4 regions of the Buttiauxella sp. 3AFRM03 genome follow, and region 2 is predicted to be linked to each of the others. Evidence: predicted binding sites of a transcription regulator. Region 2 holds the regulator's gene; each other region holds the start of a gene.
What was found. Region 2 encodes CRP, which controls carbon source genes, mostly activating them, when cyclic AMP is high. Its sites were predicted from a motif close to ATGTGANNNNNNTCACAT; they were not measured.
Positions count from the first base shown of each region.

Region 1: a site for CRP is predicted at 4,525-4,542, ahead of D8682_RS13945 (YjcB family protein). Genes of this name have one in related genera too.
Region 3: a site for CRP is predicted at 3,967-3,984, ahead of D8682_RS16525 (PTS mannitol transporter subunit IICBA). Genes of this name have one in related genera too.
Region 4: a site for CRP is predicted at 6,032-6,049, ahead of cytR (DNA-binding transcriptional regulator CytR). Genes of this name have one in related genera too.

Region 1 is NZ_CP033076.1:2,663,997-2,671,436, forward strand. Features, by position in the region: gene D8682_RS13920 (Na+/H+ antiporter) at 1-641, opposite strand, end outside; gene D8682_RS13925 (NCS2 family permease) at 901-2,250, opposite strand; gene D8682_RS13930 (glutathione S-transferase family protein) at 2,630-3,292, opposite strand; gene soxR (redox-sensitive transcriptional activator SoxR) at 3,590-4,045, opposite strand; gene soxS (superoxide response transcriptional regulator SoxS) at 4,117-4,440, shown strand; gene D8682_RS13945 (YjcB family protein) at 4,593-4,874, shown strand; gene D8682_RS13950 (S9 family peptidase) at 4,933-6,180, opposite strand; gene ssb1 (single-stranded DNA-binding protein SSB1) at 6,515-7,051, opposite strand; gene uvrA (excinuclease ABC subunit UvrA) at 7,280-7,440, shown strand, end outside.
Region 2 is NZ_CP033076.1:3,396,883-3,404,322, forward strand. Features, by position in the region: gene D8682_RS17205 (putative adenosine monophosphate-protein transferase Fic) at 1-333, shown strand, start outside; gene pabA (aminodeoxychorismate synthase component 2) at 366-929, shown strand; gene D8682_RS17215 (aspartate aminotransferase family protein) at 1,030-2,250, shown strand; gene D8682_RS17220 (YccS/YhfK family putative transporter) at 2,254-4,338, opposite strand; gene crp (cAMP-activated global transcriptional regulator CRP) at 4,430-5,062, opposite strand; gene D8682_RS17230 (OsmC family protein) at 5,376-5,780, shown strand; gene D8682_RS17235 (phosphoribulokinase) at 5,798-6,682, opposite strand; gene D8682_RS17240 (YheU family protein) at 6,856-7,074, opposite strand; gene D8682_RS17245 (hydrolase) at 7,071-7,440, opposite strand, start outside.
Region 3 is NZ_CP033076.1:3,244,294-3,251,733, forward strand. Features, by position in the region: gene selB (selenocysteine-specific translation elongation factor) at 1-1,577, opposite strand, end outside; gene selA (L-seryl-tRNA(Sec) selenium transferase) at 1,574-2,962, opposite strand; gene D8682_RS16520 (glutathione S-transferase) at 3,033-3,641, opposite strand; gene D8682_RS16525 (PTS mannitol transporter subunit IICBA) at 4,126-6,045, shown strand; gene mtlD (mannitol-1-phosphate 5-dehydrogenase) at 6,222-7,367, shown strand; partial or broken gene D8682_RS16535 (MltR family transcriptional regulator) at 7,423-7,440, shown strand, end outside.
Region 4 is NZ_CP033076.1:2,891,919-2,899,358, reverse strand. Features, by position in the region: gene zapB (septal ring assembly protein ZapB) at 1-161, shown strand, start outside; gene rraA (ribonuclease E activity regulator RraA) at 220-705, opposite strand; gene menA (1,4-dihydroxy-2-naphthoate polyprenyltransferase) at 798-1,727, opposite strand; gene hslU (HslU--HslV peptidase ATPase subunit) at 1,803-3,137, opposite strand; gene hslV (ATP-dependent protease subunit HslV) at 3,147-3,677, opposite strand; gene ftsN (cell division protein FtsN) at 3,892-4,860, opposite strand; gene cytR (DNA-binding transcriptional regulator CytR) at 4,950-5,984, opposite strand; gene priA (primosomal protein N') at 6,150-7,440, opposite strand, start outside.

The DNA.
Region 1 (7,440 bases), 730 kb from region 2:
CTCCAGCGGCTCATCAGGCGCAGTGATTTTCCGTACAGCCAACTGACGGCAATCCCCGCCAGCAGGCCGCCAATCGCCACTTTGAAGAACTCGAAGGTCGCTCCGCCGACGCTAAAGACCATCGACCCAACCGCCACCGCGACGGCCATTTTTAACGATACCAGGCCGGATGCGTCGTTCATCAGCGCTTCGCCCTGCAATATCCCCATAATTTTCTTAGGAATGCGCCCTTCTCCGACGATACCGGAAAGCGCCACGGCATCGGTCGGTGAAAGCACCGCCGCCAGAGCAAATGCCGGAAGTAGCGGAATGCCTGGCACCAGGTAGTAAATCAGGAAGCCAATGCCGACCACAGTGACCAGCACCAGAACCAGCGCCAGGCCAATGATTTCCCTCCCGTGACGAAGAAATTCGTTGGTCGGTGTTTTCCAGCCATCGGCAAACAGCAATGGCGGAATAAACAGCACCAGAAAGAGTTCCGGATTGAAATCAACATGCAAACCGAAGTGAGGCCAGGCAAGCACGGCACCTATCGCAATTTGCATTAACGGAAGCGGGATCTGGAACGGCAGCATACGTGTAGCCACACCAGAGAGCGAAACCACAAGGGTCATGATGAGAATAGTAAAGAAGATTTCCATGCTTTCCTTAGTCGCAGTGTTTTGTAAAACCCTTTTTGCAGGATGTTGTTATACCCAATAGTAAAACAACTTTTTACACAGGAAGGAAACAGGAAAAGATTTGATTGGTTTTGAAAGGAGTATTCAGAGTTTTTGCTCTAAATAATTCGAGTTGCAGGTAGGCGGCAAGAGAGCGAATCCCCAGGAGCTTACTAAAGTAAGTGACTGGGGTTCGCGAGTGCAGCCAACAACCCTGCAGCTTGAAGTATGACGAGTAAAATTAAATTGCCCAACCGCCGGCATAGAATGCGACTAAGGCGATTGCGATAGCCACGGTACCGATGTTCAGCTTGCGCCATTCACCAGAAACAACGCGGCCAATGACCAGCGATGCAAAGCCAATCATGATGCCGGTAACGATGTTACAGGTCAGCACGATGAATACCGCAGTGATCAGGCCAGCCATGGCATCAACGAAATCAGCGAAGTCGATTTTTGCCACGTTGCTCAGCATCAGCAGACCCACATACATCAGCGCCGGAGCGGTGGCGTAAGCAGGAACCAGATAAGAGAGCGGAGAAAGGAACAGAATCAGCAGGAACAGCACGCCGACGGTGATGGCTGTCAGACCGGTTTTACCGCCCGCCGCAGTACCTGCCGCAGACTCGATGTAAACGGCCGCTGGCGCTGCACCCACCAGGCCTGAGAACACGGAGCTCAGGGAATCGGTAGTCAGTGCTTTACCGCCATCAATGATTTGACCGTCTTTATCCAGCAGATTTGCCTGGCCCGCGACAGCACGGATGGTGCCGGTTGCATCGAATACCGCCGTCATCACCAACGCCAGAACGCTCGGTAACACCACTGGATTCAGCGCGCCCATAATATCTAGGCTACCAATCAGTGAATTGCCCGCTTCATCTTTCAGCGATGGCATCGCGAAGATGCCAGAGAAATGCACGGTTGGATCGAAAATCAGGCCAAAAATAGAAATACCGATGATGGTCAGCAGAATGCCGCCAGGGACTTTCAGCTTTTCCAAACCGATGATGACCGCCAGGCCAATCAAAGACATGATGACCGGGAAGCTGGCGAAATGGCCCAGCGCAACGGGCAAGCCATCCAGCGGGTTTTTGATAACCAGGCCGACACCGTTTGCCGCAATCAGCAGCAGGAACAAGCCGATACCAATACCCGTGCCATGCGCAACACCCATCGGTAAGTTACGCAAAATCCAGCTACGAATGCCGGTTGCAGAGATGATAGTAAACAGCACACCCATCAGGAAAACAGCACCCAGAGCAACAGGCACACTGATGTGTTGACCTAATACCAGGCTAAATGCGGTAAAGGCAGTCAGTGAAATAGCGCAACCAATGGCCAGCGGCAGGTTTGCCCACAGGCCCATCACCAAAGAGCCAACACCGGCGACCAGGCAAGTTGCCACAAAGACCGCCGCAGGAGGGAAACCTGCTTTACCGAGCATGCCCGGCACGACGATCACGGAGTACACCATCGCGAGGAAAGTGGTTAAACCCGCCACCACTTCCTGACGAACGGTACTGCCACGTGCAGATATTTTGAACCAGGCATCGAGACCGCCGGTTGCACGCGGAGAATGATTAGACATAGTGAAAAATCCCCTGAGATTTTTATGATTACGTTGGTATGCGTGGTTGGCAGACCGCTGCCAATTAAACGTTCAAATTCTTAAAGAATACGAATTGATCCCTGTGCTGCGTTTGCGACAAAAAAGGGGCGTCACAAAAAAAGCAAACGTTTAACTCCGCGCATACAAACTGAGCGTCAAAATTAAGGCAAACGATTATCCGGCCTTCTTACATGGATTTTCAACCGAACTTTGCCGCTTTTTGCGGAAAAAAGCGTTAGCAGGCGAAATTATCGCCACCTCATGCGCAAACGTTATCGTCAATGCGCAATTTAGCAACAATGATGCAAGATACTGGTTATATATTTTCCTGACTCATAGGATTTTTCGATAGAAGGAATTAAGGGATGTCGAACGGCCCACCTTGCTGAATTGCTCTCTGCCAGGCAGGGCGCATTTGCACTTTACTGTGCCAATTCTGCAGATTCGGTAAATCGTTGATGCCGCCGCGAGAGAGCAGCGCGATAACCGGGAAACTCATCTGTATATCTGCCGCACTAAACGCCTGACCTGCAAACCACGGATTTTTTTGTAGCGAATCTTCGAGATAACGCGCATGGGTCATAATCTGTTTATTCAGATAGGCCTTTTGCACACCTTGCCCCAGTAGATTACCAACCGGACGCAGTAACCACGGAACAGGCTCTTTTCCCAGGCTGCCGAAAACCAGTTTCATCATTAGCAATGGCATTAACGATCCTTCGGCGTAATGCAGCCAAAAGCGATAACGCAGTTTTTCCTGGCTGGAAATCGGTTTGAAGCGGCTTTCTAAATCGTAGGTTTCTTGCAGATATTCAATGATTGCCCCTGACTCGGCGAGAATATTGCCGTTATCTTCCACCACTGGCGACTTCCCTAACGGGTGCACAGATTTTAATGACTCAGGTGCCAGCATGGTCGGTTCGCGCTGATAGCGAACAATCTGGTACGGCACTTGCAGTTCTTCAAGCATCCATAAAATACGCTGCGAGCGGGAGTTATTGAGGTGATGGACGATAAGCATGAGTCAACCTTCTGTTTAACAAGATGAGTTAACTATAGGTAAATGAGCAAAAAGTGAAGTATTAGAACTGTACAAAAAAGATGCAAATCACCTTGAAACCTGGCCGAAGGGATCTACAATTAAGTTGTCAGCGCAATCCGGAACCTCCTGAGAATGTGTGATTGAGGGACGCTGATGTCGGGGGAAACCCTCCTTGCGAAAAGCGGGATAGATCGAAAGACAAAGACCGGGAACAAACTAAAGCGCCGAAGTTGGGCGCTTTAGTTTTGCCTGCCATTCCATCGCTTCACGCCAGTGTTAATCCTCAAGAAGACGCGCGCCCGTCCCCTGCTCACCGAGTTTATCGCCAGGATTGCGCAATGGACAATCGGCACCCGATAAACAGCCGCAACCGATGCAGCCATCCAGTTCATCCCGCAATGCGGTTAATGTATGAATGCGCCGCTCCAGCTCTTCACGCCATTGTGACGACATCTTTTTCCAGTCGTTTTTATTAATTTTATGCCCATCAGGCAGCACACCAAATTCTTCACCAATCGTCGCCAGTGGAATACCAATGCGCTGGGCAATCTTAATAATCGCCACGTTTCGCAGCACATCACGCGTGTAGCGCCGTTGGTTGCCGCTATTTCGTACGCTTTTGATTAATCCTTTGCTCTCATAGAAGTGCAACGCAGACACGGCGACGCCGCTACGCTTCGCCACTTCTCCCGGACTCAGTAATGATTTAAAGCGCGGTGATTTCTTTTCCATTTTGCTCTTTACCTCAAGTTAACTTGAGGAATTATACTCGCTGCCAACAAATCCGGCTATGGGGATGGTTTATGGCACACCAGGATATTATTCAAACATTGACTGAATGGATTGACGATCACATTGATCAGCCGCTGAGCATTGACGCTGTGGCAAAAAAATCTGGTTATTCAAAATGGTATCTACAAAGGATGTTCCGTACCGTGAAACGCCAGACGTTGGGTGAATACATTCGTCAGCGCCGACTACTGATGGCGGCGAAAGAGTTACGCAACACTCAGCGCCCGATTTTCGATATCGCGATGGATTACGGTTACGTGTCTCAGCAGACTTTTTCACGCGTTTTCCGCCGTGAGTTTGACCGCACACCAACCGACTATCGCCATCACGCCTGACGCTGTCCGCTAAATATTTTTACCTGAGTTCATCGAAAAAACGGAACAGAAAATGTGCTGCGCAAGTGGCTATTAAAAGAACGATTGTGATATAGTTCACAAATCCTGTGAAACAGGAATTCTCTTACATTTTCGTTCCGAGGCACAGATTCATGGCGGCAATCACAACCAGCGTTTTGCTAATGCGCTGGCCTTTAGTCAGTGCGGTTTTGATGTTTTTAGCCAGCACGTTGAATATTCAATTTCGCAAATCTGATTACGCGTTTTTAGCCGCGATCAGCAGTGGCCTGGGCATCGCGGCTTCATTGTGGTTTGCGACCGGTTTATTGGGCCTGACATTGGCCGACTTCCCGGTTATCTGGGAATCGTTTAAAGACATTATGATTGAGATCTCAAGCCACACCCCACCTGAATGGCCGATGGTGATGACCTGATCAAATTGAGGGGGCAAAGCCCCCTCTAGTTCATATTGACCACTGCAATCAAACTGTTTTACTGCTTCGACAACCCATCAAACCAGCTTTTCCATTCCGGCACCGCTGTCGCAAACGTACCACGATGATCGGTTTCCCCAGTGGAAATGGCCTTCACCATCGAGTCACCCTTCTGCACTGCATAAGTCATTGCCATACGCGCATCGTCTACCGGAACGGCTTCATCCGCGTCGCCATAATAATTGCGCACCGCAGAACGGTAATCCCATTTGTAGGCTTCGGTCTGACTGAGCAATTTCCCGAAAGCTGACGCTTTTAAAGCCTGAGGATCGTACATTTCAGGGCGAAGCAGGATATGCAGATCCGTCGGGATCGCACCGGTGTACGGCGTGCGGTCGTAAGCTGCTTTTGACATCGTATAGTACTTATCGGCAATCACGGATCGCGCTAAGTCAGGCGAATCGTAATAGTTTTCGAAGGAGAAGGCGGCAAGGATGAAAATGCTATTCAGCCAGACCGCAGGATGCGCTTGCGGTGTGTAGAGCGCACCACTCACCAGCGCATATAAATCCAGCGGCGCGCTAGCTGTCGCAGTGGCATCGACCTTCACACCCATAACATCAAGTTTTTGCAGCAATGACATCGAAACAAAGCCGCCTTGCGACCAGCCTGCAAGAAAGAGTTTATTGGTCGAAATATTCTTCTGCTTCAGTACGTTCCGACTGGCCATTAGCATGTCATAAGTCGCCTGCTGATGGCTGGCTTTCACCATGTACCCTTCAGGCTCTGTCGACGTGCCAAGCCCAAAGTAATCCGCACCAATCAACACATAACCCTGGCCTGCGAACTGAGCAATCATTAGCTGAGTTTCCGGGGATTGGTCAGGGAATGATGGCACTTGTTGACGCCCGTAGACCGTGCCGTGCTGGTAGGAAACCATCGGCAATGTATGTGTTGTTGCCGCGTTATCCGGTATCGCCAGCAAACCTGATGCTACGGTTGGTTTATTTCCCATGTTGGGAATCACTGAAGCGTAAGTGACCCGGTACAGATTGACGGCATTGCGTGCCGGTGTGTAGGTGGTATGAACACCGAACTGCTGAGGCGTATCGGTTTTCAGGATACGATTCAAACGATCGACATCCCAGCGTTCCAGAAATTCGATTTTTGTTTGTACCGCTGGCGGTGAAGTCTGAGCAGTGGTTTTTGATGGAGTTTCACTTCCACCACACGCGGTCAGTAATAGCGTAACAATACTGGCGAACAGCCAGGAAACAACAACTGGCATGCGGACGGGTCGAGACATAACGGATTATTTCCCTGTTTAAATTAAGCGGCCCGCGTGAATAGTTGTCATCACGGGAGGGTTTACCGAATTATTGATTTGGTTTGCTGCCCAGGCTTTTGGGTATTCGTACAGGCGAAAATCGGTGCGCAGATTTTACTCTTTTTGCCGCTTCGTCTGAGTGACGGGAATCCAGGTATTAGGATTTATCTGACATCATTAGAAATGTATTAATGGGTTTTTGAAGTTATTAAATCTAATAACTGTTGATAACGTATTCATCTATAAATAAAAAAACCCCGAAAAGATCGGGGTTTGATAACAGGTTTCTTAACGATGATTTCTAAAATTAATTTTAGAAAGGAATGTCGTCGTCGAAGTCCATTGGTGGTTCATTGTTAGATGGTGCTGGTGCGCTCTGCTGCGGACGAGATTGCGCGCCGCCGCTGAACTGGTTGCCACCCTGCTGCGGTTGCTGAGGCTGACCCCAACCACCTTGCTGCTGACCTGGGTTACCGCCACCTGCTGGAGCACCGCCTGCTGCACGGCCACCCAGCATTTGCATGGTGCCGCCAACGTTAACCACGATTTCGGTGGTGTATTTTTCAACGCCTGCCTGGTCAGTCCATTTACGCGTCTGCAATGCACCTTCGATATAAACCTGGGAGCCTTTACGCAGGTATTCACCCGCGACTTCTGCCAGTTTGCCAAACAGCACTACGCGGTGCCATTCAGTCTTTTCTTTGGTTTCGCCGGTTTGCTTATCGCGCCAGGACTCTGACGTGGCCAGAGTAATGTTGGCAACTGCGCCACCATTTGGCATGTAGCGTACTTCCGGGTCTTGACCCAGATTCCCGACGAGAATCACCTTGTTTACGCCTCTGCTGGCCATGGTCGTGTCTCCTGAAACGTTTAATAAGTAGTGTAAACCCTCGATTCTACCACGCCACCCCTAATCTTTATAGCTGCGGGATGCATTCCAGAATGTCTTCGGGGTATACATTGTTGCATTAAAACACTGGATATTCATTCAGGTTTTATTGTGTCATAATTAGCCGTTTGTGATCGTCGGCGGCCTCCAGTGCGGCCTGGCAAAAAGCGTTTAAACCGGGAAAGGTGAATGGATAAGATCGAAGTTCGGGGCGCCCGCACCCACAATCTCAAAAATATTAACCTCGTTATTCCACGCGACAAGCTGATTGTTGTGACTGGGCTTTCGGGTTCTGGCAAATCCTCACTGGCTTTCGACACCTTATACGCCGAGGGGCAGCGTCGTTACGT
Region 2 (7,440 bases):
CATTTCGAGTACATCGAAAATGAAGGTAACGATCTGATGCAGGAAATGGAGGACGAACATTACCTGGTCGGGCTTTCCAGAACTGAGTTCGTTCAACGCCTGGCACATTTCTATTGTGAGATTAACGTACTTCACCCGTTTTTTGTTGGCAGTGGCCGTGCGCAGCGCGTTTTCTTCGAGCAGTTAGCGATTCATGCCGGTTATGTTCTGGACTGGAAGGACGTTGCTCCGCAAGCCTGGCAAGAAGCCAATCAGGCTGGTGCGCTGGGTGAGCTGGCAGCGCTGACGGAGATTTTCACTAAAGTGGTGAGTGAAGCGTGCGAAAGCGAATAGAATAGCGCGGTTCTTTTTACTCCGGAGCCGCGATGCTACTGCTTATCGACAATTACGACTCATTCACCTGGAACCTTTATCAGTACTTTTGCGAATTAGGCGCGGAAGTAGTGGTGAAACGTAACGATGAGCTGACCCTTTCTGAAATCAGCGCGTTGGTACCTGAAAAACTGGTTATCTCTCCCGGACCTTGCACGCCAACTGAAGCGGGCATATCCCTTGCGGCGATTACTCACTTCGCCGGAAAGCTACCGATCCTCGGCGTTTGCCTTGGACACCAGGCGATTGCACAAGCATTTGGTGCAACCATTGTCCGTGCCGAAAAAGTGATGCACGGTAAAACCTCGGCTATCACCCATAACAATACTGGTGTTTTCAGCGGCCTGAACAACCCTCTGACCGTGACGCGTTATCACTCTTTGGTTATCGACCCGCCATCGTTACCTGAGTGTTTTGAAGTGACAGCGTGGACGGATAAACAAGAAATTATGGGTATTCGTCATCGCGAACTGGCGCTGGAGGGTGTGCAGTTTCACCCGGAAAGTATTCTCAGCGAGCAGGGGCATCAACTGTTAGCCAATTTCCTGAAGTATTGATTTTTTATTGCCAATAAATGATTTTTTATGCATATTTCATGATTATATTTTCACGTGTCTCTCATGAAGTTTTTATGCGTAAAAAGGGGATAGGCAATAAATGGCAACTGAACAATCCGCAATTACCCGCGCAACTTTCGATGAAGTGATTCTGCCGATTTATGCACCGGCTGAATTTATCCCGGTAAAAGGTCAGGGAAGCCGCGTTTGGGATCAACAAGGGAAAGAGTATGTTGATTTCGCGGGCGGCATCGCAGTCACGGCGCTGGGCCACTGCCATCCCACGCTTGTGGAAGCGTTAAAAAGCCAGGGCGAAAAGCTATGGCATACCAGCAATGTTTTCACCAACGAACCTGCGTTGCGCCTCGGGCGTAAGCTGATTGATGCCACTTTTGCTGAGCGCGTGCTGTTTATGAACTCCGGCACTGAAGCGAATGAAACCGCCTTTAAACTGGCGCGTTATTACGCTTCTACACGCCATAGCCCTTACAAAACCAAAATTATCGCCTTCCATAACGCCTTCCACGGTCGCTCGCTGTTTACCGTTTCTGTTGGTGGCCAGCCAAAATATTCCGACGGATTTGGCCCGAAACCCGCCGATATTATCCATGTCCCGTTTAACGATTTACATGCAGTAAAAGCGGTGATGGACGATCACACCTGCGCGGTGGTGGTGGAGCCAATTCAGGGCGAGGGCGGCGTAACGGCGGCGACACCAGAATTCCTGCAAGGCTTGCGTGCCTTGTGCGATGAGCACAAAGCGTTGTTGGTATTCGATGAAGTTCAGTGCGGCATGGGGCGTATCGGCGAGTTGTTCGCGTATATGCATTACGGCGTGACGCCAGATATTTTGACCAGCGCTAAAGCGCTCGGCGGCGGTTTCCCGGTAAGCGTTATGCTGACGACGCAGGAAATCGCTTCTGCATTCCATGTCGGCACCCACGGTTCCACTTACGGCGGAAACCCGCTGGCGTGTGCGGTGGCAGGGGCAGCATTTGATGTTATCAACACGCCGGAAGTGTTGAATGGCGTTACGGAAAAACGCCAGCTGTTCGTCAAGCATTTGCAGCACATTGACGAGCAGTTTGATGTGTTCAGCGATATTCGCGGTATGGGTTTGCTGATTGGCGCTGAGCTGAAACCGCAATACCAAGGCCGTGCACGTGAATTCCTGCATGCCGCTGCTCAGGAAGGGGTGATGGTGTTGAATGCCGGTCCTGATGTTATGCGCTTCGCGCCAGCCTTGATTGTTGAAAATGCCGATATTGATGAAGGTATGGCGCGCTTTGCAAAAGCAGTGGCGAAGATCGTTAACGGATAGTCGTTAATCCGACCGCCGCAAGCGGTTCAGCCAGATACCATGATGTGGCCGCTGACGCCATGCAACCGAAGAAATAGTGTGCATGGTGCTGAGGTGGCCCAAAATCCGCTGTAAATGTTGTTCCATCGTGCTCAATGGCCCACTCGGAAGCCCTTCCAGTGGGTCAAGAATATTCGCATCCTGGGTTTCGCCAGGCCCATCATATTGCAGCCGCTGCTGGCATCGTTGCAGCGCAATTTCACACGACTGCAAATAGCGCTGGGCTAAATCCGGTGTCAGCATGTTGTGCTCGCGCGCAAGCGTAGTCATGGCGTTGATGTGCTCGACAATAAACTGGCTGTGCGTCACCCACAATTTCATATCTGCCAGGTAATGCGAGTTAAAACCGGGTTCCTGCATCGCCTGATTCAGTGAGTTAAACAGCGCATTATGGGCTTGATTGACCTTCATTCGTTGCCAGGCTAGCGGCGTGGGTTCGGGATCGTTGCTCAGAATCAGGCGAATCGCGTCCTGGTCTTTTTCAAGCGCGTCGTGGGCGTTCTGGCGCAACAAACCGCTTTGCCACTGCGGCCACAGCCAAACCATGCCACCGAAGGCAATCAAACAGCCGAGCAGAGTATCAATCAAGCGCGGGACGATAAATTGCTCGGCGCTGAGTGTGAGCAGTTGCAGGGTATATACCGCCGTCACGGTAAAACCAATCGTCGCCCAGCCATAGCTCTGGCGAATAAACAAATAGCTGACCAGCGTAATGACCAGCATCGCGGCCAGGGCAATGCTTTGTGGGAAGTGAAAGTGCAGGGCGATACCCGCAATAGCCAGGCCAGCAATGGTCCCTGCCGAACGGTGAAGAATGCGCACCCGCGTGGCACCGTAGCCGTTTTGCGTAACGAACATCACCGTCATTAAAATCCAGTAGGGTTTCGGCAGATGTAAAAATGCCCCGAAAAGACTGGCGATGGTTAGCATTACGCCTAGTCGGGCGGCGTTGCGCAGGGCGGCAGATTTCAACGACAAATAGCTTTTCAGTGCTGCCCACAGCGGTAAACGGCGCTGCCGGTCTTCCATTAAATCACGGGCGTACAGAGGGCGTTGGATGCGCAGCACGCGGGCGATACGGCTGAAGTGATAATGACAAAACTGCCCAACCGGGTTGTCCGGATTCTGGCGAGCAATTTTCTCGAGGGCTTCAATTTGTTTCTCCATCGTAAAACGCTGTGGGTAACGATGGTAGAGAATGTCATCGGCCAATACGCGCAAGCGTGCCGCAATGGTCTGCGCATTCCAGCGAATAACCGCTTCTGCATGGCTTTTCGCGACAAGTTTTTGCACCTCGGCAGGCTGGTGCAAACTGACGGAGATGTGCTCCTGCAAATCTAACGCTATCTGAAAAGAGCGTAACAAATGTTTGTAACCGTTCTGCTGATTCGCCGACAGCATATGCAGCTGTTGGTAGCAGATGGTGATCAGGTCTACGGCTTTTTGCTGGCGAGCCAGCAGTGGAGGCAGCGCTGTTTCGGGATCAGCATGTTGTGTCAGCATGCCGTATTTGGCTTCACAGTACTCCGCCAATTGGCGATAGAGCAGGCTTAACGTTTCGCGCAGCGGCTGCTCACGCCACATCCAGAACCAAAACCAGTTAAAGACTCCGTACCAAATCGTGCCGGAGACATATAACACCATCGGCTTCCAGATAGGCATATTGCCGGCCATGCTTAGCGTAAAGATGGCCGCAATCAGCGATGCCGGAAGCAAACGTGCGTGCAGGGCGCTGATTTCAGCGGTGACGCCTAACAAGAGCGCCATCACCATAAGAATGATGGGCAATGGGACCGCGGTGTAGAGCAGCAAAAGCTGCATGATTAAACTGCTGGTCGCAAAAAGAGTGCCGCCAACAATCAGGCGTTTAAAAAAACGCTTATGGGGTGTATCCAGACCAGCAATGTTGCAACAAGCGGGCACTAACGAGAAAAGCAGACCTAACTGCAAATTCCCCAGTAGTAAACCGATCCCCACAGGAAGGCACAGCACCAGCGTTTGCCGCAGTGCATAGTTAACTTCAGGGTGATAGATTAATCTTCTCCACATATGCTTGTCATACTTTGTGTTGCAGGTGTTTGGATTTTAAAGACAAAAAAAGGCGTGTCCATAAAGCAACACGCCTTTTTTGAAACGGAAATTAACGAGTGCCGTAAACGACGATCGTTTTGCCGTGAGCGGAGATCAGGTTCTGATCTTCCAGCATTTTCAAGATACGACCGACAGTTTCACGAGAACAACCGACGATCTGACCAATTTCCTGACGGGTAATTTTAATCTGCATACCGTCTGGGTGAGTCATTGCATCAGGCTGTTTTGCCAGGTTCAACAGTGTCTGCGCGATACGACCAGTCACATCGAGGAATGCCAGGTTACCGACTTTCTCAGAAGTGACTTGCAGACGACGAGCCATCTGGGAAGAAAGACGCATCAGAATGTCTGGGTTTACCTGGATCAGCTGGCGGAATTTTTTATAGGAAATTTCAGCCACTTCACAGGCAGATTTAGCACGGACCCAGGCACTACGTTCCTGGCCTTCTTCGAACAGCCCTAACTCACCAATAAAGTCGCCCTGATTCAGATAGGAGAGGATCATTTCCTTGCCCTCTTCATCTTTGATCAGAACAGCTACAGAGCCCTTGACGATGTAATACAGCGTCTCTGCTTTTTCACCCTGGTGGATCAGTGTGCTCTTCGATGGATACTTATGAATGTGGCAATGGGACAAGAACCATTCGAGAGTCGGGTCTGTTTGCGGTTTGCCAAGCACCATGCGCGGTTATCCTCTGTTTATAACTGGCTACCAACGACAGGACGCTAAACATCCTGTCTGGCGTTGCAAGTATTAGAATATTCCCCACTTTGGGGAGATGGCATGCAAGTCATTCTTGCTGCCTGTAATTAGTGACGTCCTTTGCATCTATGCATTACGTCAATGTATCAATGTAGCATCCGGATTGTTTTAGCATAGCTTTTGGCAGGTGTCTCCTATTGTCTCGTTTCAGCATGACGTAGGTCGCCTTCCGTTGCCAGTTTTGCTGCATCCGCGTACTCTGGAAGGTAATTTTTTCAATGGGAGAAGCAACATGCAGGCACGTGTGAAATGGGTTGAAGGGTTAACTTTCCTTGGTGAATCCGCTTCAGGACACCAGATTCTGATGGACGGTAATTCTGGCGATAAAGCACCGAGCCCGATGGAAATGGTACTGATGGCTGCCGGGGGTTGCAGTGCAATCGACGTGGTTTCTATTTTGCAAAAAGGCCGCTACGACGTCACCGACTGCGAAGTGAAATTGACCTCTGAGCGTCGCGAAGAAGCTCCTCGTCTTTTTACTCACATCAACCTGCATTTCATCGTGACAGGCAAAGAGCTAAAAGATAACGCGGTTTCCCGCGCGGTTGATTTATCTGCTGAGAAGTATTGCTCTGTTGCACTGATGCTGGAAAAAGCCGTAAATATCACGCACAGCTACGAAGTCATTGAAGGCTAGTGTGCAAAACAGGGCGGTTACTCGCCGCCCTGATTATTGATATTTCGTCCTTCCGCCAGACGCTTCACTAACGGCGTCATGATCAATTCCATCGCCAGCCCCATTTTGCCGCCCGGTACCACTATTGTATTGATGTGGGAAATGAATGAGCCTTGCAACATGGCGAGCAAGTAGGGGAAATCGATGTCATCCAACCCGCGAAAATGAATCACCACAAAACTTTCATCCAGCGATGGAATTCCGCGTGCAGCAAACGGGTTAGAGGTATCGACAGTCGGGACACGCTGGAAGTTAATGTGCGTGCGTGAAAATTGTGGCGTGATGTAATTGATGTAGTCGTCCATTGAGCGCACCACTGAATCCATCACCGCTTCCCGGGAATGCCCACGTTCGCTGGTATCACGCACCAGTTTTTGAATCCATTCCAGGTTGACAATCGGCACTACGCCAACCAGCAAGTCGACGGCATTCGCCACATCGTGCTGTGGGGTGACGACTCCACCGTGCAATCCTTCATAGAACAACACATCGGTCGGTTCAGGCAGCGATTGCCACGGTGTAAACGTCCCAGGAATTTGGTTCCAGGGGACGGCTTCGTCATAGGTATGAAGATACTTACGCGATTTACCTTGCCCGGTTTTTCCGTACTCGATAAACGTTTGTTCCAGCAGGCCGAAGTCATTCGCTTCCGGACCGAAGTAACTGATATGGCGGCCTAAGTCGCGTGCTTTACGAATAGCCATATCCATTTCAGGACGCGTGAAACGATGGAAGCTGTCACCTTCAACTTCGGCAGCGCGCAGGTTGAGTTGCTGGAATATTTTGCGGAAGGCAAGGCTGGTGGTGGTCGTTCCCGCGCCGCTGGAACCTGTTACGGCAATAACCGGATGTTTGGCTGACATAAGGCAACAACTCCATGGGTAATCACAAGTGTGTGTTCGTAAGGGCTGGCCCTCACCCTAACCCTCTCCCCCTGGAGAGGAGACTGTCCGGATTTCGCTTTGGTTCTTCCCCTTCTCCCTCAGGGATAGGGCCAGGGTGAGGGTGGTTTTACTATGCAGTATAGAATAAACGCTTAGCCGCGAAGCTGCCCGCGAGCCATGATATTCACCGTTTCGTGAAGCTCCGACCATACCAGCACAGCCTCGCCACTTTGTAGCTGGCGCTTAACATCGGCCACTTTTTGCTCCAGCGAACGCTCTTGTTCACCATAATCGGTACCTTCACGTAATACAAAGGATTCAATCAGATTATCAAGCGTTTCGGGGGGGAGATCTTGCCAGGGAATCATCATAATGACGGGTCCAAAAATTTAGACAACCACTGCGGGATGCGTTGCTCGAGCCACATTTCCGGACGCCGTAGCGTGCCACCAACAAATCCAACATGCCCACCATAGCGCGTCAGTTGATACTCAATATTGGCAGGCAGTATCGCTGTGTCGGGGATCACATGGTGATCCATAAACGGGTCATCTTTAGCGTGAATGATTAACGTCGGCGTTTTGATTTGCGGCAGCAACGGCATGGCGCTGCATTGACGATAGTAGTCGATAGCATCTGCAAAGCCATGAATCTTCGAGGTGATCAAATCGTCAAACTCACGCAGACGACGCACTCCTTTAAGCTGGCGCATATCTACCGGGAGTGTACCCGGATAG
Region 3 (7,440 bases), 150 kb from region 2:
AGCTGGCGCATTGCTTGTTCGTCTTGCTGAGTTTCCCGCGCTAAATCGCGTACCCACCATGGCTCATCACCAAATAACGCATCAACTTTTTGCCACACTGCCAGTTGTTCTGCAGAAAAACCCGGTTTGTGATCGGGCAGGTGCAGCCAGCCCTGGCGGCTAGCCAACAATCCTTCCTGACGCATTTTTTCTATCAGCGCCAGAACCAATGGTTCATCTTCACTCGGTAGTGCCATGCGGCGCAGGCGCTCGCGCCCAGGGCCGGGTTGGTCATCATGCTGTTGATGATAACGTTCGAGAGTGTCGAGCAGTTTTTGTTTCCAGCGGGCGGCCATTTCATCGCTGAGCAGGCTGTTACCCGCGCGCAAAAAATCGGGATGGGTCAGTAATTCCTGCAATCCCTGGGTCGTCAGTTGCCGTGCCCAGGCGAAGTCAGTTAGCGTGACGGCGCTGCGCTGCAAATGAATGTCGAGCGTCTGGCGGTCAGTTTCCGCATGTTTAAGTTGCTGTAACCACGCCAAAAATGCGGGCTGACGTTTACCACGGCGTGGTGCATGCAGCAGTATTGCGCGCGCACCTGCAAGCGTAACCCGAGCACTAATATCACGCAGTACCAGACGGTCGTTTTCGGCAAGCCACAGCGGGACATCTAAAACCAGTTCGGCAAGGTCATCTTCCAGTAGCGATATACGCCCGGTGACGTGGCTGGCAGCGTGGTGAATATGCAGCGGTTGCCATTGTTGTAGTGGGGCGTGGCTTTGCAACTGAACAATCACCCGCTCTACCGGTTGCAGGGGTTTTTCAGCCAGTAACCAGTCGCCGCGTTTGATATCGAGCTTTTCCGCATCGCCGCTGATATTGAGCGCGATACGCTGCCCGGCACAGGCGGTGTCAGTTTTGCTGTTTTGCGCATGCAGCCCGCGCACGCGCATCGGTTTATCGGCACCAGTTAGCCACAATGAATCGCCCACCTTCACTTCGCCACTTAACGCCGTGCCGGTCGCCACCAGGCCAGAACCTTTTACGGTAAAAGCGCGGTCAATGGCGAGGCGGAAGCGGTGCTGACGCGGATGTGCACGTTCGGGCAATGAAAGGAGGTGCGCACGTAGTTCGTCAATTCCGCTACCACTGGTGGCTGCGGTGACAAATAAAGTGGCATCTTGCCAGCCAAATTCACTGAGTGTTGCTAGTACGGCTTCGCGCACTTCATCAATACGCGATTCACTCACGCGGTCGGCTTTGGTTAAGGCGACAGTGAGCGACGGTTTCCCGGTTAATTGCAGGATGGCCAGATGTTCGCGTGTTTGCGCCATCACTCCATCATCGCATGCCACCACTAACAGCGCGTGATCGATTCCACCCACGCCCGCCAGCATATTGGCGAGGAATTTTTCATGTCCTGGCACATCAATAAAACCAGGAATGCGGCCATCGGGTTGCGGCCAGTAGGCGTAACCGAGGTCGATGGTCATGCCGCGTTTTTTTTCCTCTGGCAGACGGTCAGCATTCACGCCAGTTATGGCTTGCAGCAGGGTGGTTTTGCCGTGGTCAACGTGACCGGCGGTGGCAATAATCATCGGTTCAGGCTCTCCATGAAACCAGCTTCATCTTCCAGACAGCGTAAATCCAGCCATAAACGCCCATCGTTGATGCGGCCAATAATCGGTGTGGATGAATCGCGCAGGTTCTCTACCAGCGTGTTTAGCGTGGTGCCGCGGCCATCTTTTGGTGTGAAAGTCAGCGCTGAGCTGGGTAAGCGGTCAACCGGTAGCGATCCGCTGCCAATTTGCGATAAGCAAGGCTCGACGCAAACAGTAAACTGCTCGCCATATTTACCCTCAAAAGCAGGCAACAGACGCTGTGCAAGGTCTGTGATTTCACTGGCATCACGCGTTAACAGGCGTAATGTCGGCAATCTTTCAACCAGCGTTTCTGGATGTTGATACAGACGTAATGTGGCTTCCAGTGCCGCAAGTGTCATTTTATCGGCGCGCAACGCGCGTTTGAGAGGATGTTGCTGAATGCGGGCAATCAGCTCTTTTTTGCCAACGATAATGCCCGCTTGAGGACCACCAAGCAGTTTGTCGCCGGAGAAACTCACCAGGCTTACGCCTGCGGCAATTAGCTGTTGCGGCATCGGTTCTTCCGGCAAGCCCCACTGGCTGAGATCAACCAGTGAACCGCTACCGAGGTCAGTCACAACAGGAATGTTCAGCTCGTTGCCTAGCTCGACAAGCTCGGCTTCGTCGACTGCTTTAGTAAAGCCCGCAATTTGGTAGTTACTGGTGTGGACTTTCATCAGTAACGCGGTGTTTTCACCGGCGGCCTGACGGTAGTCTTTCAAATGTGTGCGGTTGGTGGTGCCGACTTCGACCAGCTGGCAGCCTGCCTGGCGCATCACATCCGGGATACGGAATGCTCCACCGATTTCCACCAGTTCACCACGAGATACCACGACTTCTTCGCCACTGGCGCAGGCCGCCAGCATCAACAGCACCGCCGCCGCGTTGTTATTGACGATGCAGGCATCTTCCGCACCGGTCAGCTCGCAAAGCAGGGATGCCAGCGCTTTATCGCGATGCCCACGTTCCGCGCCGTCTAAGTCATATTCCAGCGTGACGGGAGTGCGCATCACTTGTGTCACAGCTTCAATTGCCGCTTCAGACTGCAATGCACGGCCAAGATTGGTATGCAGTACCGTGCCCGTCAGGTTAAACACCGGCTGCAACGCGCTGCGCAGGCCCGATTCAAGACGTGCCTGCACTTGTGCTGCCCAATCGTCATTCCAGTCAGGCAGTTGTTCCTGAGTGCGGATATGCTCGCGCGCGGTTTCCAGCATCGTGCGTAAGGTATTAACCACCTGAGAGTGGCCAAAATTGCGCAGCACCTCGCAAAATGAGGTATCACGTAACAGTTTGTCGATGGCAGGAAGTTGGCTGTACAAGGTGCGATGGGTAGTCATAACAAGCCGCAGAGTGGTGAAATTTCGCATTAGTTTACAGGGGGAGTTGGCCCCCTGTCATGGCGGGAGATCATGCTGTTGGCGGTTCTGTCCTGGCAAAACTTTCCCGTTCGAAAAGTTTCTCGACCAGTTTCACCAGATGTGGCCGCTCTACACACCAGCCTGGGGAAACGCGGCGGAAATTGAGATATCCCACTGCACATGCCACCGCAATGGTTGCCACACACAGGTTTTCGGCATTCAGTTTTTTATCCGCGGCGTATTGTTCGAGCAGCGTCAGGCCACGGCTAATTTTTTCCCGTTGGCGAAGCAGTTCGACTTCAGATTGCTGTTCGATTGGGCGCTGGCGTTCGCGTACTGAAACCAGAGCGGCATCCATGATGCCATCGGCAAGGGCCTCCATTTGGCGCATTTGTAATGCGGCTTGAGGCTCACGCGGGATAAGAGTTGGGGCAATATTCAACAGCTCGAGGTATTCCGCAATCACCGGGGAGTCGAACCAGTATTCGCCCTCGTCGGTGACCAGCGCAGGTACTTTGCCCAGCGGATTGTAATGGGGCGTGGTGCTTTCGGATGTCCACGGGTTGTCGTTTACGAATTCAAAAGTGATGCCTTTTTCCAGCAGTATCACCGATATTTTGCGCACATACGGGCTGGTGTAATTACCGATAAGTTTCATTACATCGTCCATTTTTAATCGACAAACGGTAAGTATGGATCAGGATGCATGAAAAAGTAGTGAAGAGTCGCCTGCCGCTGCGCTGTAATTTTATAACAAAATGAAATGAACGCTTTCGCGATGACTGCCCTGGAGAGCAGTAGGAAAATTTCGATGAAGATATTTTGTGATTAATGTCACATATAAATAACAAAGTGATAATCGAGAAATGTGATTTTAATCACACGTGTGAGTCAATTCAGCGCAAAAAATAGCTGCTGTGTTTTTTTTACACATCAATTATGTGATCAAGATCTCCTGAACATGCTTCGTTACACCCAGTGATGAGTGATCTATATCACATAAAATCCCGTGTACTGGACAGCTTAACGATTCAGTGCCAGATTCGCCTCACTTAGAGCATCTGGCAGCACTGCTTGCCACCACATTAACAATAAACCTCGGGCTGCTTTTTCAGCACGTGAACACAATAAGGGGTGTGCGTATGTCATCCGATATCAAGATCAGAGTGCAAAGCTTTGGTCGTTTCCTGAGTAACATGGTAATGCCAAACATCGGCGCATTTATCGCCTGGGGTATTATCACGGCGTTATTTATTCCAACTGGTTGGTTGCCAAGCGAGACACTGGCGAAACTGGTTGGCCCGATGATTACTTACCTGCTGCCGTTGCTCATCGGTTTTACCGGTGGTCGCTTAATCGGTGGCGACCGTGGTGGTGTGGTCGGTGCGATCACCACTATGGGTGTTATCGTCGGTGCGGATATGCCGATGTTCCTCGGTGCGATGATTGCCGGTCCTCTGGGTGGTTGGGCAATTAAACATTTTGACGCATGGGTTGATGGCAAGATCAAATCCGGCTTTGAAATGCTGGTGAACAACTTCTCCGCTGGCATCATCGGTATGATTCTGGCGATTCTGGCGTTCATGGGTATCGGCCCTGCGGTTGAAGTCCTGTCCAAAATTCTGGCGGCGGGCGTTAACTTCATGGTTGTCCATGACATGCTGCCGCTGGCGTCTATCTTCGTAGAACCTGCGAAAATCCTGTTCCTGAACAACGCAATCAACCACGGTATCTTCTCGCCGCTGGGTATTCAGCAGTCCCACGAGCTGGGCAAATCAATCTTCTTCCTGATTGAAGCAAACCCAGGCCCTGGTATGGGCGTGCTGATGGCGTACATGTTCTTCGGTCGCGGTAATGCTAAGCAGTCTGCGGGCGGCGCGGCAATCATCCACTTCCTGGGCGGTATCCACGAAATTTACTTCCCATATGTGCTGATGAACCCACGTCTGATCCTCGCCGTTATTCTCGGCGGTATGACTGGCGTGTTTACGCTGACTATTCTGAACGGCGGCCTGGTTTCTCCGGCATCTCCGGGTTCAATACTCGCGATTCTGGCGATGACGCCAAAAGGTGCTTACTTCGCTAACATCGCGGCAATCGTTGCAGCAACAGCCGTGTCCTTCGTGGTTTCTGCCATCTTGCTGAAAACAAGCAAGGTTAAAGAAGAAGACGATATCGAAGCAGCGGCTCGCCGTATGGAAGAGATGAAAGCTGAATCCAAAGGCGGCGCTACGCCACTGGCGGTCGGTGCTGGTCTGTCTAACGACCTCAGCCACGTACGTAAAATCATCGTAGCGTGCGATGCAGGCATGGGTTCAAGTGCGATGGGTGCGGGTGTGCTGCGTAAGAAAGTCAGCGATGCGGGTCTGAAAAATATCTCCGTTACTAACTGTGCAATCAACAGTTTGCCGGATGACGTTGACCTGGTGATTACGCACCGTGACCTGACCGAACGTGCGATGCGCCAGGTTCCACAGGCACAGCATATTTCCCTGACTAACTTCCTCGACAGCAGCCTGTACTCCAACCTGACCGAGCGTCTGGTGGCCTCTCATAACCTGAGCGAGAAAGAAGTTAAGGTGATGAGCAGCCTGGAAGACAGCTTTGTGCCAAGCGAAGAAGGGTTGTTCCGCCTTGGTGCCGGTAACGTGTTCCTTGGCCTGACTGCGACAACCAAAGAAGAAGCGATTCGCTTTGCCGGTGAGCAACTGGTGAACGGCGGTTACGTACAGCCTGAATATGTTGATGCGATGTTTGAACGTGAAAAACTGACCCCAACTTATCTGGGCGAAGGCATTGCCGTTCCGCACGGTACGGTTGAAGCGAAAGACCGCGTCCTGAAAACTGGCGTTGTGTTCTGCCAGTATCCGCATGGTGTTCACTTCGGTGAAGAACCTGATGATATTGCCCGCCTGGTTATCGGTATTGCCGCTCGCAATAACGAACACATCCAGGTTATCACCAGCCTGACCAACGCGCTGGATGATGAGTCAGTGATTGAGCGCCTGGCTAACACCACCAGTGTTCAGGAAGTGCTCGACCTGCTGGCAGGTAAGAAGTAGCAGTGGTGGTGTGGGTGGCTCCGGTCGCCCTCACCCCGGCCCTCTCCCCCAGGAGAGGGTGAATACCGATCTAGTCCCCTCTCCCTCAGGGAGAGGGTTAGGGTGAGGGTGGTCAGCACCGCATACCTCCTCACCCGAACCCTCTCGGGTGATTCAAATTTAAGAAGGTGAACGACATGAAAGCATTACATTTTGGCGCAGGTAATATCGGACGTGGCTTTATCGGCAAACTGCTGGCAGATGCCGGTATCCAACTGACCTTTGCGGACGTCAACCAAACCGTTCTTGATGCGCTGAACGCGCGCCATAGCTACCAGGTTCACGTGGTGGGCGAGCAAAAGCAAATCGATACCGTTTCTAATGTGAATGCCGTCAGCAGCATCGGTGACGAGGTCGTCACGCTGATTGCAGAAGTTGACCTGGTCACCACGGCTGTTGGACCAGTCGTGCTGGAACGTATCGCGCCAGCAGTGGCAAAAGGGCTGGTTCTGCGTCGCACCAATGGTAATGAAAAACCACTGAACATTATCGCTTGCGAGAATATGGTGCGTGGCACCAGCCAGCTTAAAGCGCATGTGATGAAGGCGCTTTCTGAGGATGATCAAGCCTGGGTTGAGCAGCATGTTGGCTTCGTGGATTCCGCGGTTGACCGCATCGTGCCTCCTTCTGAATCTGCCACTAACGATCCGCTTGAAGTCACAGTTGAAACATTCAGCGAATGGATTGTTGATAAAACTCAGTTCAAAGGTGACCTGCCAAACATTCCTGGCATGGAACTTACTGATAATCTGATGGCGTTTGTTGAGCGTAAACTCTTCACGCTGAATACCGGCCATGCTATAACCGCGTACCTTGGTCAGCTTGCGGGTCTCCAGACCATTCGCGATGCGATTCTCGATGAGAAAATCCGTGCGGTGGTGAAAGGCGCAATGGATGAAAGTGGTGCGGTGCTGATCAAGCGTTATGGCTTTGATGCAGACAAGCATGCGGCCTATATCCAGAAAATCCTCGGTCGTTTCGAAAACCCGTATCTGAAAGATGATGTGGAACGCGTTGGCCGCCAGCCACTGCGTAAATTAAGCGCGGGCGACCGACTGATTAAACCGTTATTGGGCACTATCGAATACGGTTTACCGCACCAATTCCTGGTTAAAGGTATTGCCGCGGCGATGCATTATCGCAGCGAGCAAGATCCACAAGCGCAGGAACTGGAACAGTTACTGGCAGAAAAAGGCCCACAAGCAGCGCTGGCTGAAATCTCTGGCCTTGATGCTAACAGCGATGTTGTTGCTGAAGCGGTGAATGCTTATAACGGCAAATAGTGATGCAAAGCGGGTGCAGTAGACGCTGCACCCAATAATACTTTTAGTGATGTAGGCAAAGATGGAAGAAACC
Region 4 (7,440 bases), 500 kb from region 2:
TCGAAGAACTGAAAGAGACGAACACCAATCTGTCTCAGCAAGTTCAGCAATCTCAGAGCAATCATGAAGAATTAGTACGCGAAAACAATTCTCTGAAAGAGCAACAGCATGTGTGGCAGGATCGTCTGCACGCCCTGCTGGGTAAAATGGAAGAAGTGTAAGACCACAGCTTCAATAAAAACGGGCGCCCCAGGGCGCCCGTTTTGTTATTCGATTTTGTTACTCAATATCGAGGGGATCTTCGGAAAGGATAATGCCGGTGTTATCCGCATACAGATGGTCGCCGGAGAAGAATGTCACGCCGCCAAAGTTAACGCGCACGTCACTTTCGCCAACGCCAACACCAGCAGAGCCAACAGGAATGGCGGCAATTGCCTGAATACCAATATCCAGTTCTTCCAGGTCATCGACCTGACGCACGGCACCGTATACCACAATGCCTTCCCACTCATTTTGAGCCGCCAGACGGGCAAGTTCTGCGTCAATCAAAGCACGGCGTACAGAGCCGCCACCATCGATCACCAAAACACGTCCACGGCCATTTTGTTCGAGCAGATCATACAACAATCCGTTGTCCTCGAAACATTTCACCGTGATGATTTGCCCGCCAAAGGACGACCGCCCACCGAAATTGGAAAACAGCGGTTCAACGACGTTGACATCTTCCTGATAGATGTCGCAAAGCTCGGAAGTATCATATTTCATAGGATTAAGATTCTGTTGCTGCACGAGTTGTCAGTATATCGCTTAATATTAACTGTTGGCAAAATCATCAATTGTTAATTGATATTTGTCAGCTAAAACGAAACCGTGCTGAGCACAACTCCTACCGCAAACAACAAGTTAGTGAGCAATGCGGCTTTCACCGTGCGTACAAGCATCGGGCGCATGGCGACAGGTTCCATTTCATTTAACACATAAAGCGCCTGTTTAATGAGCAACGGCGCGGCCAGGACAAACAACCATCCCCACAAATTTTGCAGCCAGACAAGATTGAATACTGCGAGGCACACCAGCGCCCCAATCAACAGGCAGGCATGATAACGACGTGCCAGCACCGGGCCTAATCGCACCGCCAGCGTGTTTTTACCGTTTTCCCGGTCGCTGTCGATATCGCGTAAATTGTTGATGTTGAGCACCGCTGTTGCGAGCAATCCGCACGCCGTGGCGGGTAAAAAGACCAAAGGTGCCAGAGTATGCGCCTGCAAGTACCAGGTTCCCGCGACACTCAGCCAGCCAAAAAAGACCAGCACTGAAATATCGCCAAGCCCCATGTATCCATATGGACGTGTACCTACGGTGTAGGTAATTGCGGCGATGATTGCCAGCAAACCCAGCGCCATGAAACCGAGGAAATCGGCCAGTGTGTGGCAGGCGACAGCGACCAATGCCATGCCAGACAAGCAAATTAATACCACGCTAATGATAAGCGCTTTTTTCATTTGCGCCTGGGTAATCACACCTTTCTGCATTCCGCGCAATGGCCCTATTCGGTCTTCTTTATCGCTGCCTTTTACCGCATCGCCGTAGTCATTAGCCAGATTCGAGAGGATTTGCAGTAGCCCCGCAGTCAGCAACGCCAGTAACGCAATAGCCGGATTAAACACGCCTTGCCAAAAAGCCAACGCAGAACCACAAACGATAGAGGCAAAAGCCAGCGGTAAAGTGCGGGGGCGCAAGCTTTCAAGCCAGGCCTGAGTGGTGCTTACAGAGTGCGATTCGCTCATAGTTCTCTCTGTTAGATATAAAAAATGGAGGGCATAAGCCCTCCATTTGTAATGAAGAAAATACGTTGAGCGCGATTATAGGATAAAACGGCTCAAGTCTTCATCTGCTACCAACTCATCCAGATGTTTACTAACATATTCGGCATCGATCAGAATGGATTGGCCGCTCAGATCGCTGGCATCATAAGAGATGTCTTCAACCAGGCGCTCCAGCACCGTGTGCAGACGACGTGCACCGATGTTTTCGGTGGATTCGTTCACCTGCCATGCGGCCTCAGCAATACGGCGAATACCATCTGCGGTAAAGTCGATAGTCACGCCTTCAGTGCCCATCAGCGCTTTGTATTGCACAGTGATAGACGCGTTAGGCTCGGTCAGAATGCGTTCGAAATCTTCAACCGTCAGTGCCTGCAATTCCACACGAATTGGCAGACGCCCCTGCAATTCAGGGATCAGGTCTGACGGGCTTGCCACCTGGAATGCACCAGATGCAATAAACAGAATGTGGTCAGTTTTGACCATACCGTGTTTAGTAGAAACGGTGCAGCCTTCAACCAGTGGCAGCAAGTCACGCTGAACGCCTTCACGAGAAACATCCGGGCCGGAACTGTTGCCACCGCGCTTACAGATTTTGTCGATCTCATCGATAAACACGATGCCGTGTTGCTCAACCGCATCAATCGCGTCTTGCTTCAGCTCTTCTGGATTCACAAGCTTCGCAGCTTCTTCTTCAATCAGAAGTTTCATCGCGTCTTTGATTTTCAACTTGCGTGGCTTTTGCTTCTGGCCACCGAGGTTTTGGAACATAGACTGCAACTGGTTGGTCATTTCTTCCATGCCAGGAGGAGCCATGATCTCAACACCCATCGGTGCTGCAGCCAGATCGATTTCAATTTCTTTATCGTCTAACTGGCCTTCACGCAATTTCTTACGGAAAGACTGGCGAGCCGCAGAAGGTTCTTGTGGCGCTTCAGCCTGGCCCCAGTTGTTTTTAGCTGGTGGCAGCAGAACATCAAGGATGCGCTCTTCGGCCATTTCTTCGGCGCGGAATCGGTTCTTTTCAATGGACTGCAAACGCACCATTTTCATCGCAGAATCAGTCAGATCGCGGATGATAGAATCCACTTCTTTACCAACATAACCAACTTCGGTGAATTTGGTGGCTTCAACTTTGATGAACGGCGCGTTGGCGAGTTTCGCCAGACGACGAGCAATTTCGGTTTTACCGACACCGGTTGGGCCGATCATCAGAATGTTTTTTGGCGTAACTTCATGGCGCAGCTCTTCATCAAGCTGCATACGGCGCCAGCGGTTGCGCAGCGCAATCGCCACGGAACGCTTGGCATTGTCCTGGCCAATGATGTGTTTGTTCAGTTCGCTGACAATTTCGCGTGGGGTCATTTCAGACATGGGGATTCCTTACGCCTTAGACGCTAATTCTTCAATAGTATGGAAATGGTTGGTGTAGATGCAGATATCACCGGCGATCCCCAGCGATTTCTCTACGATGTCACGAGCACCCAGTTCGGTGTTATCAAGCAGTGCACGCGCTGCGGCCTGTGCATAAGGGCCACCTGAACCAATCGCAATCAGATCATCTTCTGGCTGGATAACATCACCATTACCGGTAATGATCAGCGAGGCATTTTCATCGGCGACAGCCAATAGCGCTTCGAGCTTGCGCAGCATACGGTCGGTACGCCAGTCTTTTGCCAGTTCAACCGCCGCTTTCACCAGGTGGCCCTGGTGCATTTCTAGCTTGCGCTCAAACAGTTCGAATAGGGTGAAGGCATCCGCAGTGCCGCCAGCAAAACCGGCAATCACTTTGTCGTTATACAAACGACGCACTTTTTTAACGTTGCCTTTCATTACGGTGTTGCCGAGCGTGGCCTGACCATCACCACCGATTACGACATGGCCGTTACGGCGCACACTTACTATTGTTGTCACGAGCAGACCCCTTATTGCATCAGCTGTACCCTTCATAATTCAAGTTGTAGGTGCGTTGGCTTCTTTCAGTCACCCGAATCACTTACTTGAGTAAGCTCATCGGGATTCCTTCTTTTGCCGCCTTCCTTCAACCCGAATTATTTAGGGTAGAAATATGATCCCCAAAATATGTTCGGGGCTGAATGCAATTATAGATGGGGGGATTTTGGGGGTTTCAACCCCCGGAGCCAAGACGAATACAGTTAGAGTGACCCGCCATCTTCAGACGGTTGATCGTACCATCGGCATTCTCTTTACCTTTGATTGGCCCAATCACCACACGATTCCAGCCATTATTGGTGGTAATGCGCGAATCAAAACCTTCGAAAGCCAACTGCGCACGGACGGTTTCCGCCTGCTCACTGCCTTTAAAGGAACCACACTGTACCATCCAGCGTTTTTCGTCTTTCGGCTTTTCCTGTGGTGCCGGAGCGGGTTTGACCGCTTCGATCGGTGCTGCCGGTTGAGCCGCTTTGGGTTGTGTCGTTGTTGTCGCTGCACGCTGCTGGGTATGCGGCGGGGTTTGCAACAAATCTTGATACGGCTGCTGCGTTGACGTCGTCGTTCGCGGTTGCTGCTGCACTGGACGTGGCTGCTGCGTTACCGGCTGCGGCTGCACAGCTCTTGGTTGCGGTGCAACTTGTTGAGCGGTGAACTGTTGCTGTTGAATAGCTTTCTGGCGCTGGAGTGTGTGCTGGCGCTGTTCTGGCGTTTGCTCATTCCATGGCACTTCATTCAACTGAGTCGGCTGCTGGCGCATATCCGCCTGCATTTGCTCCAACAACTGGCGCTGCTCGCTGGTGAGCTGATCTTTATTCTGCACTTCGCCACCGGCAGTCGGCTCAGTAGGGCTACGCACACCGGTCTGGCGATTTTCCAGTTCTTTGATGTAACGCCAGCGTTCTTCCGGTTTAGGTGGCAGGCCGTTACCTGTGACTTTGTGTCCAGGCAGGGTTTCGCTTTCATCTTTCTTATGATGAGTAATGAAGTACAGGGCACCAATAAAGGTCACCAGAACGGCGGCCGCAATGGCGACCATTGTCGGCGAGACAGATGGTAGGCTGCGTTGCTTGCTGCGGGTGCTACTTTTCTTACGCCGCGTACCTGCCGATTGCCCGCGGCGTACATAATCTCGTTGTGCCACTATCGATTCGCTATATTTTTTACGTTTATCAGCCCGCCATGTTACTTAATGGACATCCCTTTGACCAGAATCCAGTGTCCTAAAGCGGTTCATTTTCTACTGCCAGGTGCGCTGGTGGTGCCTCGTTCAATGAGCTCACAATCCAGCAAACGCGAACCACTACTCACGGCTTGCCCGTGAAGCTGATCCAATAGCAACAGCATAGCTTCTCGCCCAATATCGAAACGGGGTTGCGCCACAGTGGTGAGAGGTGGGTCACAGAACTGTGACAGAGCGATGTCATCAAAGCCCATGATTGATAAGTCTTCTGGCACGCGCAAGCCACTGCGCTTGGCCTGAGACAATGCGCCCAGCGCCATAACGTCGCTATGACAGAACACAGCGGTTGGTGGATTTGGTAGTGCCAGTAATTTCGATAACGCCGCCGCACCGGCTTCGTAGGTGAAGTCTCCACGTGCGATGTAATGTGGATCGACCACCGTTCCCGTGCGGCGCAATGCCTGCACGTACCCTTGCAAGCGGTAGTGACAAAGCGGCATCTCTTCAGGGCCAGCAATACAGGCAATTTTTTGATGGCCAAGCTGTTGCAGATAATAAACGGCGTTGAATGCAGCCGTCAGGTTATCAATATGAACGGTTGGCAGTTCCAGTTCAGGCGCAAATTCATTCGCCATCACCATCGGCGGTAAATTGCGTTGCTCTTCGATGCTGGCATCAAAAGGAAGGCGCGAGCCGAGCAATAGCATCCCGTCAATCTGCTTGGTGATAATCAGATTGATGAACGTTTTTTCTTGCTGGTTTTGATGAGCGCAATCACCAATTAACACCAAATAGCCTTGTTCCGCCGCCGTCACTTCAATACCGCGAATGATTTCGCTAAAGAAGGGATCGCAGATATCCGGGACAATAACCAGAATGGTGCGTGATTCATTACGCTTTAAATTTCGCCCCAATGAATGGGGTAAGTAACCTACGGCTATAGCCGCTTGTTCCACACGATTACGAGTGCTTTGCGATACTTTATCCGGGTTCATTAACGCCCTGGACACTGTTGCAGTTGAGACTTTCGCCTGCACTGCAACATCTTTCATGGTTGCATTGGCAACCTGATTCTTCGGCTTCAACTTCTTCTCCTCGCGTGCACTTTACAGGTGCTGACAACGTCCCTGGTGTCTGACCATGCTCACATTCTTAGCAGAAATTGAGACCCGTTGGTTACAGTTATTTCATTAAAAGTGTGATGGTTGTTGAATTTTTCGATCCGCTTCGCATATCCGTAGCGCTTTGTGCTACCCGTCTATCGGGTCAACATCCAGCATCCATTTCACTTTGCGTGATTCAGGTAACGTATTAACCAGTTTCAGCGAATGGCTAACCAGCCGTTGCAGGCGTGCGCGCGAAGGGTGTTGCAGCAGAATTTGCCAGCGGAAACGGCCCCCGCGTTTGGGCTGTAAACAAGGCACTGGCCCCATTATCCACAGTTGGTCATCCCTTAACGGGCTGGACTCCAGCAGATTTCGTAACTGCTGTAAAAACAGGGGGGCCTGATGGTTATTTTGGTCTTCCGCACGGAACATGATGTGGCTGGTAAACGGTGGCAAGAACACCGTCTGGCGCTCTTTCAAAGCCTGGCTGGCGAAATCGTCATAACCTTTGGTGAGCAATGTTTGTAATAAGGGATGCTCTGGATGGTGCGTTTGTAGCAGGACTTCGCCTGGTTTGCCTGCTCGTCCAGCGCGCCCGGAAACCTGAATATAGAGCTGGGCAAAGCGTTCTGCTGCGCGGAAATCAGCGGAAAACAGCGCGCCATCAACATCCAGCAAAGCCACCAACGTCACGTCCGGGAAGTGATGCCCTTTCGCTAACATTTGCGTACCAATCAAAATGCGTGCGCCGCCACGATGAACTTCAGCCAGTTGCTGTTCAAGCGCCCCTTTACGGCTGGTGGTATCGCGGTCGATACGCGAAATCGGCACGCCCGGGAATTCCGGCGCAAGACTGTGCTCAAGTTGCTCCGTCCCCATGCCGACCGGAACCAGATTAGTGGAACCACAACTCGGGCATTGCTGAGGAACCGGTCTTTGGCTGTCGCAATGGTGGCAGCGCAAATGGCGCTGGCCCTGGTGGTAGGTGTAGTAGTGATCGCAACGTGGGCATTCCGCTATCCAGCCGCATTCATGGCACAGCAGGGCGGGTGCAAATCCACGACGGTTAAGGAACAGAATCACCTGGTTATCAGCCTTCAAATGCTGGCCGATTTTCTTGATAAGCGCAGGTGCCAGGCCGGATTTCAGCGGCTGTCCTTTTAAATCCACCACTTGTTGCGTTGCCGGGCGCGCATTACCGGCGCGCTTTGTCAGGCGCAACTGCCGATATTTCCCCAACTGCACGTTGTGCAGCGTTTCCAGAGCGGGGGTCGCGGAGCCAAGGATAATGGGAATATCCTCCGCATGTGCGCGATACACCGCTAAATCGCGTGCGTGATAGCGCCAGCCTTCTTGCTGTTTGTAGGAGCTGTCATGTTCTTCATCAATCACGATCACGCCGAGCCGGCAAAACGGCGTAAACAGCGACGAGCGT